DNA from 3 places in the Pseudarthrobacter sp. PH31-O2 genome. Region 2 is predicted to be linked to each of the others. Evidence: riboswitches for the same ligand, from Rfam matches in the RefSeq annotation. Region 2 holds a riboswitch; each other region holds the start of a gene.
The links. A riboswitch is a leader RNA that binds a small molecule or an ion and turns the genes downstream of it on or off. The one in region 2 is predicted to bind thiamine pyrophosphate.

Region 1: linked by a shared signal. The riboswitch ahead of QMG72_RS01985 (bifunctional hydroxymethylpyrimidine kinase/phosphomethylpyrimidine kinase) and the one ahead of thiO (glycine oxidase ThiO) in region 2 are both predicted to bind thiamine pyrophosphate.
Region 3: linked by a shared signal. The riboswitch ahead of thiC (phosphomethylpyrimidine synthase ThiC) and the one ahead of thiO (glycine oxidase ThiO) in region 2 are both predicted to bind thiamine pyrophosphate.

The regions. Positions count from the first base shown of each region.
Region 1 is NZ_JASIST010000001.1:449,299-456,301, forward strand. Features, by position in the region: gene QMG72_RS01980 (Rne/Rng family ribonuclease) at 1-2,776, shown strand, start outside; TPP riboswitch at 2,881-2,978, shown strand; gene QMG72_RS01985 (bifunctional hydroxymethylpyrimidine kinase/phosphomethylpyrimidine kinase) at 2,970-4,571, shown strand; gene rplU (50S ribosomal protein L21) at 4,926-5,234, shown strand; gene rpmA (50S ribosomal protein L27) at 5,296-5,559, shown strand; gene obgE (GTPase ObgE) at 5,679-7,003, shown strand, end outside.
Region 2 is NZ_JASIST010000011.1:119,899-126,901, reverse strand. Features, by position in the region: gene QMG72_RS15715 (DUF3107 domain-containing protein) at 1-175, shown strand, start outside; gene QMG72_RS15710 (hypothetical protein) at 244-546, shown strand; gene QMG72_RS15705 (thiazole synthase) at 603-1,430, opposite strand; gene thiS (sulfur carrier protein ThiS) at 1,427-1,663, opposite strand; gene thiO (glycine oxidase ThiO) at 1,660-3,051, opposite strand; TPP riboswitch at 3,045-3,176, opposite strand; gene thiE (thiamine phosphate synthase) at 3,203-3,922, shown strand; gene QMG72_RS15685 (ferritin-like fold-containing protein) at 3,934-4,605, opposite strand; gene QMG72_RS15680 (RNB domain-containing ribonuclease) at 4,647-6,140, shown strand; gene QMG72_RS15675 (DEAD/DEAH box helicase) at 6,439-7,003, shown strand, end outside.
Region 3 is NZ_JASIST010000013.1:68,215-75,217, forward strand. Features, by position in the region: gene QMG72_RS16660 (bifunctional lysylphosphatidylglycerol flippase/synthetase MprF) at 1-2,002, shown strand, start outside; partial or broken gene thiC (phosphomethylpyrimidine synthase ThiC) at 2,377-4,107, opposite strand; TPP riboswitch at 4,105-4,212, opposite strand; partial or broken gene QMG72_RS16670 (oxidoreductase dimerization domain-containing protein) at 4,567-5,298, opposite strand; gene QMG72_RS16675 (hypothetical protein) at 5,331-5,834, shown strand; partial or broken gene tatC (twin-arginine translocase subunit TatC) at 5,851-6,644, opposite strand; gene tatA (Sec-independent protein translocase subunit TatA) at 6,693-6,965, opposite strand.

The DNA of each region.
Region 1 (7,003 bases), on a different contig from region 2:
CGCAGGCGTTACCGCCGCCGCCAGCCCGGTCGCGGATGAAACTGCCGCCGAGGCCCCGGCAGCAGCCCCAGCCGCCCCGGCAGCTGAAAGCCCGGCAGCTGAAAGCCCGGCTGCTGAAGCCCCGGCGGAAGCCTCGGCTGCCGCTTCGCTGTTCATGGAGCCGGGAGCGGTCACCTCGATGATCTTCCAGGCACCCGACCTGGCCGCCGCGGCCCGCCCTGTCCCGGCCCCGGCTGCCGCCGCAGCGGAAGCTGACGACGACGACGACGAAGAAGGCGAGAGCGAGGACGCCGGAAGCCGCCGCCGTCGCCGCAGCCGCGGTCGCCGCGGCCGCAGCAGCCGTGGAGCTGAGAGCGAACCGGGATCCGAAGACGAATCCGACGACGCGGATGACGCTGAAGAAGGCACTGGCGAGCAGCTCGAAGACGGCGTGACCTCCCGCCGCCGTCGCCGCCGCCGTCGCGGCGAGCAGGATCTGGAACTGACCGGCGGGGAGGACGACGACCCGCCCAACACGGTGACGCGCGTCCGCGCGCCGCGCACAGCCAGCGAGGCTCCGGTGAACAACCGTGTCACCTCGCTCAAGGGCTCCACCCGCCTGGAGGCGAAAAAGCAGCGCCGCCGCGAATCCCGCGATACCGGACGCCGCCGCACCGTCATCACCGAGGCCGAGTTCCTGGCCCGGCGCGAATCGGTGGACCGCCAAATGATCGTCCGCCAGCGCGATGACAGAATCCAGATCGGCGTCCTCGAGGACGGCGTGCTGGCCGAGCACTTTGTCTCGAAGACCCAGCAGGATTCCCTGATCGGCAACGTCTACCTGGGCAAGGTCCAGAACGTACTGCCGTCGATGGAAGCCGCCTTCGTCGACATCGGACGCGGCCGCAACGCCGTGCTGTACGCCGGCGAGGTCAATTGGGAGTCCGTCAACCTCGAGGGCAAGCAGCGCCGGATCGAGAACGCGCTGAAGTCCGGCGACTCCGTGCTGGTCCAGGTCACCAAGGATCCCGTCGGGCACAAGGGCGCCCGCCTCACAAGCCAGATCTCGCTGCCCGGCCGCTACCTCGTCTACGTACCCGGCGGTTCCATGACCGGAATCTCGCGCAAGCTGCCCGACGTCGAACGCAACCGCCTCAAGCGGATCCTCAAGGACCGCCTGCCCGAGGATGCGGGCGTTATTGTGCGCACCGCCGCGGAGGGTGCGTCCGAGGAAGAACTCACGCACGACATCAACCGGCTCCGTGCCCAGTGGGAAGGGATCGAGGGCCAGTCGAGCTCAACCAAGATCCTTGCCCCCGAACTGCTCTACGGCGAACCCGATCTGACCATCAAGGTAGTCCGTGATGTCTTCAACGAGGACTTCTCCAAGCTGATCGTCTCCGGTGAGGAAGCGTGGGACACCATCGAGGCCTACGTCACCTACGTAGCCCCCGACCTTGTCGGCCGGCTGGAGAAATGGACCAAGGACTCGGACATCTTCGGTGCCTGGCGCATCGACGAGCAGATCCACAAAGCACTGGACCGCAAGGTTTTCCTGCCCTCCGGCGGCTCGCTCGTAATCGACCGCACCGAAGCCATGACAGTGGTGGACGTCAACACCGGCAAGTTCACCGGCAGCGGCGGCAACCTTGAGGAAACCGTCACCAAAAACAACCTCGAAGCGGCCGAAGAAGTTGTCCGGCAGCTCCGGCTCCGCGACATCGGCGGCATTATCGTGATCGACTTCATCGACATGGTGCTTGAATCGAACCGGGACCTGGTACTGCGCCGCATGGTGGAGTGCCTGGGCCGGGACCGGACCAAACACCAGGTCGCGGAGGTGACTTCGCTGGGCCTCGTGCAGATGACGCGGAAGCGGATGGGTACCGGGCTGCTGGAAGTTTTCGGCGAACAGTGCGAGGCCTGCGCCGGCCGCGGCATTGTGACCCACGACGAGCCGGTGGAGCACCGCCGCGCCAACGTCGTTGCCGCCGAGCATCACATTCCCCGTGCGGAGCAGCCTGCCCCCCCGCGGACCGAACGCAAGAGCCGCCGCCGCGGACGGGGCGGCCAGGGCACGGACGAACAGTCGGTGCCGGCCGCAGCGCACCCCGAGCCCACCGACGCCGAACGCCATGCCAAGGCCGAGGCGACCCGCCACGCGCTGGCGAATATCGCTGCGGCGGCGCATGCTGCCCATCTGCATGACGATGAAGCGGCCACGGGAGTCGACGCCGGGGTCCGCCAGGCCGCTGTTGAGGCAGCCGTCGAGCTGGCCGCAACGGAGGAGGCTGCCGGACGTCCCGGCGCCGTGCTGACCTTCGGCGGCGAACAAGTCGCACTGCCGTTTGTGGAGCATGCCGACGAGTCGGGTGCGCCCGCGCTGACCATGGACCTGCTGACCGAGGCTTTCGCCCAGCTGGGTGACAGCGGGGAAGTCTCCGCGGCGGATCCCGCTGCACCGGCTGCGAAGGCGGCCGCAGCCCGGACTGCACCGGCGGCTCCGGCGCGTGCCGGCGGAACCGGCCCGGGCCGCGCCCAGGCGCCAGGCTCCCAGACGGAGGCGGCCCCCGAGGCCGGCGCCTCCCGTGCCCGCCGCGGACGGCGCAACCGCAGCGCCAGCCGCGCGCAGGGAGCAGCCAACGAAACCTCGGTAGAGCAGCGCCGGGCGGCGCCGCAGGCTGCCGTTTCGGTACACGAGGCAAAGGCCCCGGCAGCAGCAACAACGCCGACGGCCAAACCGGCCACAAACGAACCGATTATCCTCGGCGTCGGCGTTCCGGCCTCGGAACTCTAACCCCAAGAAAGTTCGGGAAGGCCGCGGGTGCGGTCCGGGCCGCGTAGCAATACGCCAGGTTCGGGCCGTGCCCGCGACTTCGTTAAAGGATGCGGCTAGGCTTGGTCCCTGACACGGGGTGCCGCGCATCGAGCCGGCTGAGATCCAGACCCGTTGAACCTGTCCGGTTAGCACCGGCGAAGGGATGTCTCCCATGACCGCCGCCTCCCCGTTTCTTCCCGCTGTCCCAGCAGCCCCGGCATCCCGGATCCCGCGGGTGCTCACGATCGCAGGCTCGGACCCCTCCGGCGGTGCCGGGATCCAGGCGGACCTGAAGAGCATTGCCGCGCATGGCGGCTACGGCATGGCCGCCATCACCGCCCTGACCGCACAGAACACACGCGGCGTCAGCGCCATCCACGTCCCGCCGGCAGATTTCCTGACCGCCCAGCTTGACGCGGTCAGCGCCGACATCCGGATCGACGCCGTCAAGATCGGGATGCTGGGGGACGCCGCCGTGATCGACGCCGTCCGGACCTGGCTGGCGAAGGTCAGGCCCGCCATTGTGGTGCTGGACCCCGTGATGGTGGCCACAAGCGGTGACCGGCTGCTGCAGGCGCCCGCCGAATCGGCGCTGCAAGAACTGCTGCCCTACGCGGACCTGATCACGCCGAACCTCGCCGAACTCGCGATTCTGCTCAACGAACCCGTCGCCGGCAACTGGGCTGCGGCGCTGGAACAGGGCAAGCGGCTTGCCGCCGGCACCGGCACGACCGTCCTGGTGAAGGGCGGCCACCTCGACGGCACCGGCGCTGCGGGCGGAGCCGGCGAGCACGGCGACGGCTGCCCGGACGCGCTCGTCAACACCTGCGGGGTCCTGGCCCGGCACGTCATAGTAGTACCGGGGGAGCGGGTCCGCACCAGCAACAGCCACGGAACGGGATGCTCACTGTCCGCGGCGATGGCGACCGTGCAGGCCCGGGTCGGGGACTGGGAGGCCGCCTTGCGGGAAGTTAAGCCGTGGCTGGAAGGGGCGCTGCGCACCTCGGCGGACCTCGACGTCGGCAGCGGCAACGGCCCGGTCCATCACTTCCACCATGTCCAGCATCAGACCGCCCATCACGGTACGGGTGCCGGCGGCGGCGAACTGCACCGGGTCCCTGCCGCGGGTGAATTCGCCCGTGGACTGCGGGAAACCGCTGCTGCCGACCTCGAGGCCATCTACGGCCTGGACTTCATCACGGCCCTGGCGGACGGGTCCTTGCCGGAGCAGGACTTCGCGTACTACCTCGGACAGGACGCCCTGTACCTGAACGGCTATTCGCGGGTCCTCTCCCGGGCCGCCGCGATCGCACCCACGGAAGACGAACAGCTCTTCTGGACCCGCTCCGCACAGAATTGCCTCAGCGTCGAAGCCGAACTGCACCGGACCTGGCTGCGCGGACGCACGGCGGAGCGGACGCTCGGACCGGTCACCAAGTCCTACGTAGACCACCTTCTGGCCGCCTCGGTCACCGGGAGCTACGGAGTGCTGATCGCTGCGGTACTGCCGTGCTTCTGGCTCTATGCCGAGGTGGGACAGGCACTGCACAACCGGTTCCTCGCCGCGGGTGCGCCGCAATCGCACCCCTACGCCGCGTGGCTGCGCACCTACGCCGATCCGGAGTTCGCCGACGCCACCCGGCAGGCCATCGCCCACACCGACACCGCAGCCCGGGCGGCCTCACCCGGCGAACGGGACGCCATGACCGTGGCCTTCCGGCAGTCCGCCCGCTACGAAGTGGACTTCTTCGACGCGCCGCGCGTGCACGCCTGAGCCGCGGGACAGCAGGGAGCCTGTACGATAGGGAGGCGCGGTTCCGGAAGTCGTTGCGGCAACGTCCTGTCCATACAGGGTGTCACCTAGCACGTACCTCCCTTCGGAACCAGCCTCATTTGCGGCCGAAGGCAAAATTAGCGTAGTCTAGATCTTCGGTGCTTACGCCAACACTTGGGTTATGACCTTGAGGACGCTCCACTTGATTTCAGGTGCGAATGTCCACGGGATAGCTCATGGGTTCCCCCGGGGAACCCACCGGCGTAGAGGCACAGCGTGAGCCGGACCATCAACTTTGGACCCAGGTTCCGCACGCAAATCTAGTAATAAACGTCGAGAGAAGTGAGTTCCCCAGTGGTGTACGCGATTGTCCGCGCAGGCGGCCGGCAAGAGAAGGTTTCCGTTGGAGACTTCGTTACCCTGAACCGCGTCCCCGGTGGAGCCGGCAGCACCTTTGAGTTGCCCGCACTGCTCCTGGTAGACGGTGACAAGGTCATGTCTGCTGCTTCGGACCTGGCCAAGGTAAAGGTTACGGCTGAGATCCTTGAGGACCTTCGCGGTCCCAAGATCGTCATCCAGAAGTTCAAGAACAAGACCGGTTACAAAAAGCGCCAGGGTCACCGTCAGGAATTGACCAAGGTCAAGATCACCGGTATCAAGTAACTACTCGTTACTGTTCAGGTTTTCAGCAGATTCCCCAGAATTTTAAGGCAGGCATTTCCAAATGGCACATAAAAAAGGCGCGAGTTCCACTCGCAACGGTCGTGACTCGAACGCCCAGTACCTCGGCGTCAAGCGCTTCGGCGGTCAGGTAGTTTCCGCAGGCGAGATCATCGTCCGCCAGCGTGGAACCCACTTCCACCCGGGCGCCGGCGTCGGCCGCGGCGGCGACGACACCCTGTTCGCCCTGGCTCCCGGAGCCGTCGAGTTCGGCACCCGCCGCGGTCGTCGCGTTGTGAACATTGTGGCTGCAGCAGCTGCAGAGTAGTACCTACGTTTTAAATCGGTGGGGCGGGCCATTAGGTCCGCTCCACCGGTGTTTTAACCGCATTACAATCATCCTGAGCGTCTTTGCACGCTTACGGGAACAGCACTGAGGAGATCCACGTGGCGAGCTTTGTAGACCGGGTAGTACTGCACGTATCCGGCGGTACCGGCGGCCACGGCTGTGTCTCCGTTCACCGCGAGAAGTTCAAGCCGCTCGGCGGTCCCGACGGCGGCAACGGCGGCAACGGCGGCGACGTTATCCTGCGCGTGGACCCCCAGACCACGACCCTGCTCGATTACCACCACGCCCCGCACCGCCACGCCACCAACGGCGGACCCGGTATGGGCGACTGGCGCGCCGGCAAGCACGGCGAAACCCTGATCCTCCCGGTTCCCGAGGGCACCGTGGTCAAGTCCAAGGACGGCAGGGTCCTCGCAGACCTGGTCGGTGAGGGTTCCGAATACATCGCCGCGGCCGGCGGCATCGGTGGACTGGGCAACGCTTCGCTCTCCTCGCAGAAACGCCGCGCCCCGGGATTCGCCCTGCTCGGCATCGAAGGCGAATCCAGTGACGTTGTCCTGGAACTGAAATCCATCGCCGATATTGCCTTGGTCGGGTTCCCCTCCGCCGGCAAGTCCAGCCTGATTGCCGCGATGTCTGCCGCCCGGCCCAAAATCGCCGACTACCCGTTCACCACCCTGATCCCGAACCTCGGTGTGGTCCAGGCCGGCGAGGTGCGCTTCACCATCGCCGACGTCCCCGGCCTGATCGAAGGCGCCAGCGAAGGCAAGGGCCTCGGCCACCACTTCCTGCGCCACGTTGAGCGTTGCGCCGCCCTGGTGCATGTGCTCGACTGCGGCACGCTCGAATCAGACCGCGATCCGCTCTCGGACCTCGCCGTCATCGAAGCCGAGCTGGACAAATACGCGGTGGACATGAGCTATGCCGGTTCCGACGGTGAAGTTGTTCCGCTGAACCAGCGCCCGCGCCTGATCGCCCTGAACAAGGTCGACCTCCCGGACGGCAAGGACATGGCAGAATTTGTCCGCCCCGAACTCGAATCCCGCGGCTTCAAGGTCTTCGAAATTTCGGCGACCAGCCACGAAGGTCTCCGCCAGCTTGGCTTCGCGATGGGCGAGATCGTCCAGGCTGCCCGCGACGCCATTGCTGCCGCGCCGCCGAAGGTCCACGCCCCGGTACTCAAACCTCGCGCCGTCAACGAGTCCGGCTTCAAAATCCGCCGCGAGGAGAAGAACCTGGAGCCGCTGTTCCGCGTCCTCGGCGACAAGCCCGTGCGCTGGGTCAAGCAGACCGACTTCACCAACGAGGAGGCTATCGGCTACCTTGCTGACCGACTGGCTAAGCTCGGCGTAGAAAACGAGCTGTTCAAACAGGGCGCCACCCCGGGCGACATGGTGGTCATCGGTGAAGACGACGGCGTCGT
Region 2 (7,003 bases):
ATCGGCGCAGGAAGCCGACGCCGTAGCCAAGGTGGTCGGCGAAGCAATCGCGAAGGGCACGGAGCTGCGCCTGACTGACGAAAAAGGCCGCCTGATCATCATTCCCGCGAACGTCCTGGGCTATGTCGAGATCGGCGCCGAGGAAGTGCGCCGCGTAGGTTTCGGCGCGGTCTAGGCACCAGCTGTGACGCCGGGCAGCGCCGTGCTGCCCGGCCCCAGACCCAACCCGCAAGGAGTCCGAACATGCTGTCCCTGATTGTGGTGGTCCTGGTGACCGTCGCTGCTGGTTTTGTCGTGTGGGCCAATGACAAGCGGCACGCCAAGTACGGCATCTCGGTGCCCGCCGGGGCATCTCTCACGGTGGGGATGCTGAGCTGGATTCTTTTTAGCGCCGCGGGGCTGGGCTATCAGTCGGGACTGAGCTGGATTCCGTGGATACTGCCCATCCTGCTGGGCGCAGCCGCCGCCACGGCGTCCGTGCTGTACCTGGGTCGAAACCGCACCAGCCGCGATACTGCCAGGCTGACCGCAATCCTGCGCTACTAGCGAGGTCCCGGCACGTCGGCTGGGCCGGGTTCCGCCCCGGGACCCGCCCGACGCACCTAGAGGAACTCGGCACGGCCTTCCATGGCCGATGATGCCAGCGCGTGCTCCCGCCGCGGGATCCTGCCGCTGCGTTTGGCCAGCCGTCCGGCGATCACCGCGTGTCTAAACGCCTCGCCCATCAGAGCCGGATTTTGTGCCCGGGTCACCGCCGTGGCCAGCAGCACGGCGTCGCAGCCAAGCTCCATGGCCAGGGTTGCATCGGAGGCGGTCCCTATCCCGGCGTCAAGGACCACGGGCACGGAGGCACGGGCGACGATCAGTTCGATGTTATGCGGGTTCAAGATGCCCAGGCCGGTGCCAATCGGCGCGCCGAGGGGCATCACGGCAGCGGCGCCGAGGTTTTCCAGCCGCAGCGCCAGCACCGGGTCGTCGTTGGTATAGGCAAAGACCTTGAACCCGCGGCCCACAAGCTGCTCGGTGGCCTCGACGAGCTCCACCGCATCCGGCAGCAGGGTGTGCTCGTCCGCAATGACTTCCAGCTTTACCCAGTCCGTTTCGAGGGCTTCCCGTGCCAGCTCGGCAGTGAGGACGGCATCCCTGGCGGTGAAGCAGCCCGCGGTGTTCGGCAGCACCCGGATGTTGTGGTCCAACAGCAGCTGGAACAACGACCCCGATTCTGCCGGCGAATAGCGCCGCATCGCCACGGTGGTCAGTTCGGTGCCGGACGCCAGCAGCGCGGCACCCAGACCGTCAAGGCTAGGCGCCCCGCCGGTTCCCATAATCAGCCGGGACCCCAGCTGTACACCGTCGACCGTGAACGGGTCCGCGGCGGCCGGTGAAATTCCCGGCGCCCCGGCGAGTGTGGTGTCCTCCCTGCCGCTCATCCTCCCTGCACCGCCGTGACCAGTTCGAGGTCGTCACCGTCGACGAGCGCTGTGGTGTACCACTGGCTGCGCGGGACCACGTCCGCGTTGCGGGCGACGGCGACCCCGAGTTTCCCGCCGTCGACTGAGTGGCCGTTGGGCGCCAGCGGCCGGCCGGTAACCTGGCTGACCAGCTGGCTGACCGAGGCGCCGTCCGGGAGAAAGTGCCCGGTTCCGTTCAGGGTGATGTTCATACCGCTTCCTTGTTTTCTTCAGGGTGGGTGTTCGGATGGGTGATGATCTTCGGGGACGGCCTCCGGGCGCCGGCTGCGGCCGGTCTGCTGGTTTGACTGCCGGTGGCGAACCTGTCCGGGCGGAAGTGCTTCCAACGGGAATCCACGGTTCCGTCCAGCAACTCACAGCAGATCCTCGCGGCGGCGGGTGTGAGCAGGATGCCGTGCCGGAAAAAGCCGGTCGCTATCATCAAACCGGCAATTTCCCCCGGACGCCCCCGCGCCGCCACCCGGCCCAGCAGCGGCGCGTTGTCCGGGGTCCCCGGCCGGGCCCGGGCAGTGGCCTCCAGCAATTCCAGTTCGGCGACGGCGGGGACCAGCTGCTGGGCATCACGCAGCAGCTGGTAAACACCGCCGGCGGACACCGCCCGGCCCGGGACACCAGCTTGGGTGGCAGCATCCGGGTTGTCGTCGCCGAGCGCGTCTTCGCGCTGGGTGGCGCCGATCACCACAGTGCCGTCCTGCCGGGGCACGATGTAGACCGGCACCCCGCGCACCAGCCCGCGCACCGTGGCGGTGAGCAGCGGCCGTAGTTTCGCCGGGACGCGGAGCCGGAGGATGTCCCCGTGGACCGGCCGCAGGGGAAACTCAAGCCCCGCGGGCAGCCCCTCAAGTGTGGCGGCGCCAAGGCCGTTGGCCACAATGGTGTCCTTGGCCCGGATGGAACCGCCGCCGATGAGGCTGGCGCCAGCCACCCGACCCTGCTCCCAGAACAGCCCGCCGGCACGCCTGGCGATGGTGGTGGAGCGGCTGTCGGTGCGCAGCAGTTCCCTGATCCGGGCCAGCAGCAGGCGCGGGTCCACCTGGTGGTCGGCGGGAATATCGAAGGCGCAGGAGATGCCCGGACTCAGCAGCGGCTCTCGCCTTCGTGCCGCACGGACGGTCAGCGGCTCGACGCTGAGGCCGGCAGCCTGCTGGGCGGTGCGCAGGTCCGCGAGCGCCCGGCGGTCGGCGGCGTCGACACCCACGGCGAGGGTCGGCGTGGTGAGGTAGCCCGTCCGGGAGCCCCCCGTTCCGCCCCCGGCGCCGTCCAGTCCGGCCGCGAATGCCGGCCAGAGGCGGGAGGATTCCAGCATAAGCTCCAGGAGGGCCTCTTCCTGGTAGTGCAGTTCGCTCACCGGGGCAAGCATGCCGGCGGCAGCCCAACTGGCTCCTGTTCCGGGGGCGTCGTCGATCAACGCGACAGATCGGCCCGAGCGCCGCACCGCCCAGGCGATCCCGTGGCCAACAACGCCGCCGCCAATCACGGCCACGTCGTAACATTCGGGGTTTTTGAGGTCATCCGCGGCGGCCGCAGCCGAGGTTGCGTCGCTTTCACGGGCCGTGCCGGGGACGAAGGTGCCGTCCATAGAGGATTCCTTCCCTACGCCGGTACTAACCGGATCAGGTCAAGCGGTCGGCTGCTACGCCCTCTCAGCCTGCCGTTGCCGGTCGCCAGTGGCGTGGACGGCGGCGGGCTCCCGCGGTATTGGCCCAGTGTAGAGGAACTAGGCTGGAAACATGAGCCAGGATGCCGCCCACACCACCGCCCGCCTTTATCTCTGCACCGACGCGCGCCGGGACCGCGGCGACTTTGCAGACTTCGTGGACTCGGCCTTTGCTGGCGGCGTCGACATCATCCAGCTGCGCGACAAATCCCTGGAAGCCGCCGAGGAGCTGGAACTGCTGGCGGTCCTGCAGCAGGCGGCCCGCCGTCATGGCCGGCTTTGGGCAGTCAACGACCGGGCAGACCTCGCTTCCCTGGCCGGGGCGCCGGTGTTCCATATCGGGCAAAAGGACATCCCGTTCGGGGCGGCGCGGGACATCCTCGGCCAGGACACCGCTATCGGGCTGTCCACCCACACTCCGGCCCAGGTGGACGCCGCGATAGCCGCAACTTCCGGCCGGAACGGTCTGACCTACTTCTGTGTTGGCCCGGTATGGGCCACCCCCACAAAGCCGGGCCGCGCCGCCGTCGGACTTGACCTCGTCCGCTACGCGGCGGACGCGATCGGCGGGTCAGAGGCCCAGCAGCGGAGAACTGCCGGGAGCGAGGCTGCGGGGAACCTCTGGGGCGCGCGGCCGTGGTTCGCGATCGGCGGCATCGACCTGGGCAATGTGGAGCAAGTGGTGGCCGCGGGCGCCGGCAGGATCGTCGTGGTCCGCGCGATCACCGAGGCCACCGATCCCGAGGGCGCAGCCCGGGCCCTGCTTGCCGCCCTCGACGCCGCGGAACGCTAAGGCCCGCCTGCTCAGCCGGCAAGGCCGAGCTGCGTCATCCGGCGTGCGTGGTTCGCTGCCAGTTCCCGCAGCAGGGCTCGGACAAGCTCCCTCGGCCCGTCCTCATCCGCGCCGATCAGCCGGTCGGCGAAGGCGTGCTCGAAGCTCATCCGCTGCGCCTGGTTGAGGACCTCCCCCAGCAGTCGCCGGGCCCACAGTGCCAGCCGCGACGCCAGCTTCGGGTCATCTGCGAGGGCGGCCCGGAGCCGTTCCCGCAGCACCGCTGCCGCTTCGTCGCCGGCCTGGACCTGCTCCACCACGGCACGGGTGCCTGCGTCGAGATAACGGGACATGGCGCGGTAGGCGTCGGCGGAAACGGTGTCGATCACGTACGCCTTGATGAGGGACTCGTGCCAGTCCGCCGGGCGGGTGCGTTTATGGAAGTGGTCCACCGACGGCTGGAACGGCAGCATGGCTTCCTCGGTGTCCAGGCCCATGGCTTCGAGCCTGGAGCTGACGAGTTCGTAGTGCTGGAACTCGATCACGGCGATACGTCCCAGCGCTGCCCGGTCGTGCAGGGTGGGCGCGTACCGTGCGTCGGAGGAGAGCCGCTCGAAAGCGGAGAGTTCGGTGTAGGCCATCACGCCGAACAAATCCCTCAGAAAGCTGTTGTAGCGGGCGGGATCAGCCGGGAATCTGCTCATGGTCCAAGACTAATAGTGCAAATGAAGCTACTCTGATTTCCGTGTCCCAGCATCGCTTGACCCCGAATGTCCACCAGCAGGAGAGCCTCCTTGCCGAGGCACTCAACGCGTTGCGCACAACCCTGGAGCTGCCCGGACCGTTCCCCGAGGACGCGCTGCGGGAAGCGAAGGAAGCCGTCGCCGGACACGAACTGCCGGAGCTGGATTTCACCCACATCGACTTTGTGACCATCGATCCTGCGTCTTCCACCGATCTGGACCAGGCCCTCTTCATCGACCGTTCCGGCGCGGGATACAAGGTCTTCTATGCGATCGCCGATGTCCCCTCCTTTGTTGTCCCCGGCGGAGCGCTCGACGCCGAGACCCGCCGTCGCGTCCAAACGTACTACACCCCGGACGGCCGGATCCCGCTGCACCCGGAAGTCATCAGCGAAGAAGCCGGAAGCCTGCTGGCCGGGCAACGGTGTGCCGCCTTTGTGTGGGAATTCGAGCTGGACACCACCGCGGAGGTGTCGGAAGTGCTGGTCCGCCGTGCCACAGTCCGTAGCCGGGCCAAACTCAGCTACCGGGGTGTCCAGGCCGACCTCGACGCCGGCACGGCCGCGCCGCTGCTGGAGCTGCTCAAGGAAGTCGGGATGAAGCGGGTAGAGCTCGAACGGCTCCGCGGCGGCGCCAGCCTGAACATGCCCGAACAGGAAATCGAACAGCTGCCTGACGGCGGCTACCGGATTGTAGCTGCCCCGCCGCTGCCCGTGGAAGACTGGAACGCCCAGATTTCGCTGATGACGGGAATGGCCGCAGCAGGGATCATGCTCGAAGGCAAAGTCGGTATCCTGCGCACCATGCCGGCGCCGGATGAAGCGTCGCTGGCTCATTTCCACCGCCAGACCCGCGCCCTTGGCAGGCCCTGGAACGCCGACATGAGCTACGGCGAATACCTGCGCACCCTGGATCCCACGGATCCGCGGCAGCTGGCGATCGTGCACTCGGCCGGCATGCTGTTCCGCGGCGCGGGCTACACGCCCTTCGATGGCACGGTGCCCGGGGCCGCGGTCCAGGCAGCCATCGGCGCCGCCTACGCCCACTCCACGGCCCCGCTCCGACGCCTGGTGGACCGCTTTGTCCTGGTGATCTGCGAGGCGCTCAGCAACGGCACGGCTGTCCCGGCCTGGGCCCGGGAAGCCCTGCCGTCGCTCCCGTCGATCATGGCAGCCTCGGACCAGCTGGCCGCCAGGCTGGAGCGCCTCTCCCTCGATACCGTGGAGGCGGCGCTGCTGGTCAACCACGTTGGCCAGGAGTTCGACGCCGTCGTGATCTCCGGCGCTAAACCCGCCAGGAGCGGAAAGAACAGCACCGGCAAAAACGGCACCAATGCCGCCGGCACCACCGGCGGGCCCGCCGGAATCGTGCAAATCGCCGAACCCGCCGTCACTGCCCGCTGCCCGGGCGATCTGGAACCCGGCACCCAGGTCCGGGTGCGGGTGGTCGCGGCCGACATCACCACCCGTGAGGTCCGGCTGGAGCTGGCCGTCTGAGCGATCGGCGGCCTTGCCGCGCCGTCAGTGGCCGCCGTCGAGTTTCCGGGCCGTGTGCGGCTAGACTGGAAGGGTAGATATGGATGCCCGGTCGTTGATTTCCTTCATTTTCGAATTCAACAAGCCCGCCCCTACGCGATCTTGAGATACACCCGCTGGTCCCCAGTGCCAGCATCTAGATAGCCCGCGATCGGCTTCCACTGGAATTGCTTGCGCTTCTGAGCGTGCTCCGGAACGGCCACCCGGCCGGCCCGTTGAGCATGCAGCGCAGCCCAAAATGAATAAGGAATCTCCCCTAGTGAGTGAATTGCACACGCACCAGCTTCTGACCGACGAATCCGGCACGGAAACGATCGAACCGGAAGAAACCATCATCTCGGACGAAAAGCCGCACGAGATCGCCGAGAAGACCTTTGCCGACTACAATGTCCGCGCCGATATCGTGGAATCCCTCGCCGACGCCGGAATCACCCACCCGTTCCCGATCCAGGCCATGACCCTGCCGGTAGCCCTTGGCGGCCACGACATTATCGGCCAGGCCAAGACCGGAACGGGCAAAACCCTCGGCTTTGGCATCCCGGCCCTGCAGCGCGTCGTCGGACCCGACGACGCCGGCTACGACTTGCTCCCGGCCCCTGGCGCCCCGCAGGCCCTCGTGATTGTGCCCACCCGTGAGCTGGCCGTCCAGGTCGCCGGCGACCTGCAGAATGCCGCCCGCAAGCGCAACGCCCGGATCACCACCATCTACGGCGGCCGTGCCTACGAGCCGCAGGTCGAGGCGCTGCAGAAGGGCGTCGAAATTGTTGTCGGTACGCCCGGACGCCTCATCGACCTCTACAAGCAAAAGCACCTCGTCCTGAAGA
Region 3 (7,003 bases), on a different contig from region 2:
CCTGGGCCCGGTCCTGTGTGGGAGGGCGCCCCGTTTCGTCCGCCCCGTCAGCTCCCGGCATGAGGGCCGGGTCCTCATCGCGCTGCTGGTGGCCGTGTCGGCCGTCGGGCCCGTCGTCGCCGGCCTGACGCCGCACGCCGCGGGACCGCTATCGGTGCTGCGTTTCCTGTTCACCAACATTCAGCCCGTGGACCCGGCGACACTCCAAGTCCTGTGCGCCGACCCGGGACAAGCGAAGGAATGCGCCGGCGCAATTTTCATGGCGGTCCTGCCATCTTTTCTCTTACTGATCCTCGCAGACGGTTTACGCCGAGGACGCCGCTTCGCCTGGGCCGCCGCCGTGCTGGTTCAGCTGGGATTGTCCGTGCTGGCCGGAATAACCATCGCAGGGGTGCTGTATCCGGGAGCACCGGGCACCGTGGCGCCCGAAGGGATCGGCGCCATCGAAACTGCCGGGTACACGCACCCTCTCGCGCTGGTGCTGCCGCTACTCCTGCCCGCGGTGCTGACGCTGGTGCTGCTGATCTTCCGCGGGCTTTTTCCGGTGTCGGCCCCTGCCGGAACCTACCGACGGCTCGCGGTCAGCACCGGGAAGACAGCAGCCTTCCTTGCCTCCGTCTACCTGTTGGCCGGAATCCTCCTGGCTCCCAGCATCACACCCGTCCCGGGACCCAGGGAACTGCTCGCAGATATACCGGATAGGTTTCTGCCGCTGGGATACATGCTCGATCTTGCCCCGGCGTTCGTTCCCCAGGGCGCCGCTGCAACCGTTCTCTATGAAGGAGTCGGCATTGTCTTCTGGGCTGTCACCGCAATCATGACCTTAAAAACCTTCCTGCGCCCGGCCCCAACACAGCACCACTCCGGTACCGAACTCGCACGAGGAATACTGAAAGCCAACCACGGTGGCAACTTGTCCTGGATGACGACCTGGCCAGGGAATATGTACTGGTTCTCCTCCACCGGTGAAAGTTTCATCGCCTATCGTGTCATCGCTGGGGTTGCCCTGGCCCTGGGCGGCCCGGTCGGACCCGTGACCCCTCGCCATGCCACGTTCGAGGAGTTCACCCGTTTTTGCAGTGGGCAAGGCTGGACCCCGTGCTTCTACTCCGTCCCCCAGGATCTGCGCGACCACGCCGCGTCCCTGGGCTGGGGCTCAGTGCAGGTCGCCCAGGAAACGATCCTGCCGCTTGATGCGGTGTCCTTTAAAGGAAAGAAATTCCAGGACGTCCGAACCGCGATGAATAACGCCGCCAAAGCCGGGATCAGGGCCGAATGGACCACATACCGGACCGCATCGTTCTCGGTACTGGCACAGATCCAGGAGATCTCGGAAGAATGGGTCGCCGACAAGAAAATGCCCGAAATGGGATTCACCCTCGGAAGCCTGGACGAACTCAACGACCCCGAGGTCCGACTGCTGGTTGCCGTCGGCACTGACCGCATGGTCCACGCCGTCGCCTCTTGGCTGCCCGTCTACAACAACGGCACCATCGAAGGCTGGACCCTGGACTTCATGCGGCGCCGCACCAACGGATTCCGTGCCGGCATCGAATTCCTTATCGCTTCCGCCTCACTCAGCCTCAAAAACGAAGGATACGGGTTCATCAGCCTCTCTGGAGCGCCGCTGGCCCGGCACAACGAACCACCACAGCGCGGACCAGCTTCGGCAAGCAACCAGAGCTCCGGCAGCCTGGACCGGCTCCTCGACCGGCTCGGCGCGACCCTGGAACCTGTCTACGGGTTCAGGTCCCTGCTGGCATTCAAAGCAAAATTCCAGCCCCGCTACGAACCCCTCTACATGCTCTACCCTGACGCAGCCGCACTGCCCGCCATTGCCAACGCCATCACCCGCGCCTACCTCCCCACTGTCAACCTCGCAGAAACCCTAACCCTGGCCCGGCGCCTGCTAAGTGCACCCAAACAACCCCGCACCCGAGTCAGGAGACCGTACCGTCACCCGCCATCCCAGCCCGAAACGCCGGTGAAGAAAAGCGAATAACAACTTGACCCTGCCCATCACGGTCTCGGAGGTTGCCCGCCGCGCCGACGTCAACCCCGGGCTGGTCCGGTCGGAACTCCTTATGCAAGAAATCAGAAACTCCAAAGCCCTACTCACCAGCGGGGCGCATCCAAGGAGACGGACTCAACCGGCGGTTCGCTCAGCGGACGTGAGCTCCTGCGCCAGTAAGACCACCACCTCCGCCCCGAGATTCGTCAATACCGGGCGGATCGCGAACTCATGGTCGAGCAGATCGACGGGACCGACGCCGACTCACAGCCCTCCCCGCCGACCCAGTCGAACAGATCTCTAGTTCCGGATCGGGGCAGGACCGGCGCCGGAGTGCCGGCGCCGCCCGAACCCGCTCCTCGTTCCTAGCTCCCGGGCACGACGGGTTCGGGAAGGTAGACCTTACCGCCGGATTCGCGGAACTCGTCGGATTTAGCGTTCATTCCGGCGATGGCTTCCTGTTCGGACATGCCTCCGAACTGGTCGCGGATGTCCTGGGAGAGCCGCATGGAGCAGAACTTGGGTCCGCACATGGAGCAGAAGTGCGCGGTCTTCGCCGGCTCGGCGGGCAACGTCTCGTCATGGAAGGATTCGGCTGTTTACGGGTCCAGGGAAAGTGCGAACTGGTCCCGCCAGCGGAACTCGAACCGTGCCTTTGACAGGGCGTCGTCGCGACCGTGGGCTCCTGGGTGTCCTTTGGCGAGGTCGGCGGCGTGGGCGGCGATTTTGTAGGTGATGACGCCGGTCTTGACGTCATCCTTGTTCGGCAACCCGAGGTGTTCCTTGGGCGTGACGTAGCAGAGCATTGCGGTGCCGTAGCGGGCGATTTCGGTGGCGCCGATGGCCGAGGTGATGTGGTCATAGCCTGGGGCGATGTCGGTCACCAGCGGGCCGAGGGTGTAGAAGGGGGCGCCGTCGCAGAGTTCCTGCTGTCGCTCGACGTTTTCGCGGACGAGGTGGAAGGGGATGTGCCCGGGGCCTTCGACCATGGCCTGCACGTCGTACTTCCAGGCCCGCTTGGTGAGTTCGGCGAGGGTGTCCAGTTCGGCGAACTGGGCGGCGTCGTTGGCATCCGCGGTCGCGCCGGGCCGCAGGCCATCACCCAGGGAAAAGGCGACGTCGTACTTGGCGAAGATCTCGCACAGTTCGTCGAAGTGTGTGTAGAGGAAGTTCTCCTGGTGGTGGGCCAGGCACCAGCCGGCCATGATCGACCCGCCGCGGGAGACGATACCGGTCACCCGGTTGGCGGTCAGGGGGACGTACCGCAGCAGCACCCCGGCGTGGACGGTCATATAGTCCACGCCCTGCTCGCATTGTTCGATCACGGTGTCCCGATAGATTTCCCAGGTCAGGTCATTGGCCTCACCGTTGACCTTCTCCAGTGCCTGATAGATCGGTACTGTCCCAATCGGGACCGGAGCGTTGCGGATGATCCATTCACGCGTGGTGTGGATGTCATCGCCGGTGGAGAGGTCCATCACGGTGTCGGCGCCCCATCGGGCGGCCCACTGCAGTTTGTCCACTTCCTCAGCGATGGAGGAGGTGACCGCGGAGTTGCCGATGTTGGCGTTGATCTTCACGAGGAAGGCCTTGCCGATGATCATCGGTTCGGATTCGGGGTGGTTGATGTTGTTGGGAATGATGGCCCGACCTGCGGCAACTTCGCCGCGCACCAGCTCAACGTCGCAGTTTTCCCGCACTGCCACAAACCGCATCTCGGGAGTGATGACGCCCTGGCGGGCGTAGCGCATCTGGGTAACGGTCTTACCCTCGAGGGCGCGGCGGGGAACCGGCTGCGCGCCTTTCCATTCAGCAGAAGCCGCACCCCGTCGCACGGCGGATTTACCGTCGTCGAGCAGGTTCCGTTCCCGGCCGCCGTAGGGCTCGGTGTCGCCCCTGGATTCTATCCATTCGGACCGGAACGGCTCCAGGCCGATCACAGGATCGCTTCCGGGCCCGGCCGTCCGGTAGACCGTGAACGGTGGATTCTTCGTCCCGTTCGGAGAGTCCTCCAGGGCAATCTCCGTGACAGGGACCCTAATGCCATTTTCGGGGTCTCGGGCGTACGCGAGCGAATGTGAATTCATGGAGCTCATCAGTGGTTTCCTACTTCCTTCGCCGGCATGACCCGGACAGGTTCAACGGTCGCAGACTGCATCAGCCCGATCTCAGCCCTTGCAAGGGCACCCGTGTGGATGGAAAAATCGTAGCACCCCAGCGTGCCCGTTCTACCGCTCTGGATGATCCCGGGTATCCCCCGGACGGCAGCCATTATCGGAAGCAGGCCCTCCAGCGACGCAGTGCACGCCGAATCACCGGAAGCTGAGACTCCTGTCGGCAGCTGCCGAGGATGATGCGCTCCTCTGGCCAGCCGGCAGTCCTCCGAACGCACAGCATTCGAAATGATGCAGACGCCTGCACTGTTGATCCGTGCCGGGGCAGCGAGGGCGAGAGGGTGCGAGGACGATGTCGGTTACCTGTGAGGACGGAGGTCGGCTGGATCGATGAAGTCGTACTCAACGAGGCCTGCTGCATCCGTGTGGAGGCCTAGCTGGTCACGAGGCGCAGCATGAGAGTTTGGAGACATCGGTGGTGAAGGACTGGGCGGCGATCTTGATTCCTTCGGCCATTGTGAGGTACGCGCTCCATAGGTTCGCCACCTGCTCCACAGTCATTCCCGCTTCCATGATGAAGACCCCGGCCGCGGCCAGGTCACCGGCGTCCTTGGCGACGGCGGTCATTCCCACGATCCGTCCGTTGTCCGCGTCGGCGACAATTTTGATGAAGCCTCGGGTGTCCCTGTTCACCAAGGCTCTGGGGACGTATGCCAGGGGAAGCACCCGGCATACGCACCGGATACCGGCTGCGTCGACCTCACGGCCGGCGTTGTTGAAGGCGTTCTCCCCCACAAGGGAGCCGTGGGCGGCTGCGACGTAGACGAATTCGCGGTGTCCGGTCCCTTCCCCGGCGGCCCAGATCCGTTCGTGGGAGCTGGCTAGGATGTTCTGCAAGAGGATTTCGCCCCGGTGCCCGGTTTTGCCGCCGACCGCGGCCAGGTTCAGTCCGTTCGTGACCGGCCGGCGTCCGGTGGCGACGAGCAGTCTGGCGGCCCGGAATTCCTGCTGCCCACCTGAGACGATCGCGGTCGCGATGATCCCGCCGGTGGCCGGGTCCGTGCGCACCGAGGACACGGCCGCCCGGCGGACGACCCGGATACCTTCGTCGGCGAAGACGCCCATCAGGGCCTGGGAGGCGTCGGGTTCCTCGGCCGAGGCCAGACTCTGCTGCGTCGACAGTATGGAGGGACTCGTCTGCATACATGAGGACGGCAAATTGCGGCATTGACCTCGAAGCCGCCGCCGGTATCCTCGCTGTCGAGGCTTATCACGCCGGAATCATCAGAACCACCCTCTACGCTCGTGATCTGCAGGTACCCGCCCAAGCGATCTCCGACGCCCGGGACAGCCTCGATGGATCAACTGATTTCGATCAGGGTATTGGCACTAAAGACACCGCCAACCTTGTCCCGACCGACGCAAACGGCATCGCTTTCAGCCGCAGCCCGGGGCAGGTCCTGAACATCGCCTACCTCACCGCCAAAGCAGAAAGAGAAGGCGGGTTCTTCCCCAAGGGGGTAAACGGCGAGATCAACCGGAGCGCAGCCAGCGCCTCACCACCCCACACCCATACAGAAACGGATGGACCACGGCAGGCGGGCACCCCGGGGGCTGCCCGCCGGCCGTGGTCGGGGCAGAAAGGCCCATGCGCCGGCGGGCCTCACCGGGCTGATCCGCTTCCCGCCAGGCACATGGTGCGCGGCTGACCCGTTGCACCAAGGGCTAGAGATTCCCCAGTTCGGAGCCGGGCGTTGCCAGGTCCGCGCGGGCTTCGGTCTCCGCGGCAAGCTTGACCGTCCGCCGTTCCCGGCGGCGATCATTGAGCAGGCAGAGCCCGATGGCCGTGAAGAACAACACCAGCATGGGCACGGCAAGATAGAACATACTCGTGGCATCCGCGCCCGGCGCGGCCATGGCGGCAAACAGACACACGAGGAACACAGTGATCCGCCAGCTCTTGAGGAGTTGGGCGCCCTTGACCAGCCCGGCCAGGTTCAGGCCGAACAGGACCACAGGGAGCAGGAACGCGATGCCGAACGCGAGGAGCAGGCGCAGGACGAAGGACAGGTAGATCTGGGCGCTGATGAAGTTGGAGCCCCGGCGGGAGTGAAATCCGTCAACACCCGCACGGCGTTCGGCAGCACGAGCCAGGCCAGGGCCACGCCGCCGAGGAACAGCGGCACGGCTGCCGCGACGAACGACAAGGCGAGCCGGCGTTCCTTCTTATGCAGGCCCGGGACGATGAACGCCCAGAGCTGGTAGAGCCAGACCGGGCTGGCGAGGATGAGGCCCAGGAACACGGATACTTGGATCAACAGGTCGAAGGAGCTCGCCACGCCGTCGAAGTTCAGCGTGGCCTGCCGGCCCTCATGTTCGTTCAGGTCCCGAATCGGCTTGATGAGCGCCGTAAGAAAGGGCTGGTATACGAGGAAGCCGACGACGGTCCCCAGCACGACGGCGACCGCAGCCTTGAAAAGCCGGTTCCGCAACTCCTTGAGGTGGTCCAAGAGCGCCATCCGCCCCTCAGGGTTGGATCGGCTGCTCTTACCGGCTGCCATGGTGTCTTAGGCGCGGGTCGGCGGCGGTACGTCGGTTCCGTCTCCGGTCCGGCTTTCGACCCCCGTGGACTTCGGGTAATTCACGGTCCGGCCCTCGACGGGTTCGGCGTCCGCGGCGTTCTTCTCAGGAGGGCCCTCCTCCTTCATCTCGCGGACTTCGGACTTGAAGATACGCATCGATTGGCCCAGGCTCCTGGCCATTCCCGGCAGCTTCGGTGCAGCAAAAAGAACCAGAACTAGAACGATGATGATAATCAGATGCCAGCCCTCAAGCCTCATGACGGAAGTCCTTTCCTGTCACTGAATCCTACGTCGAA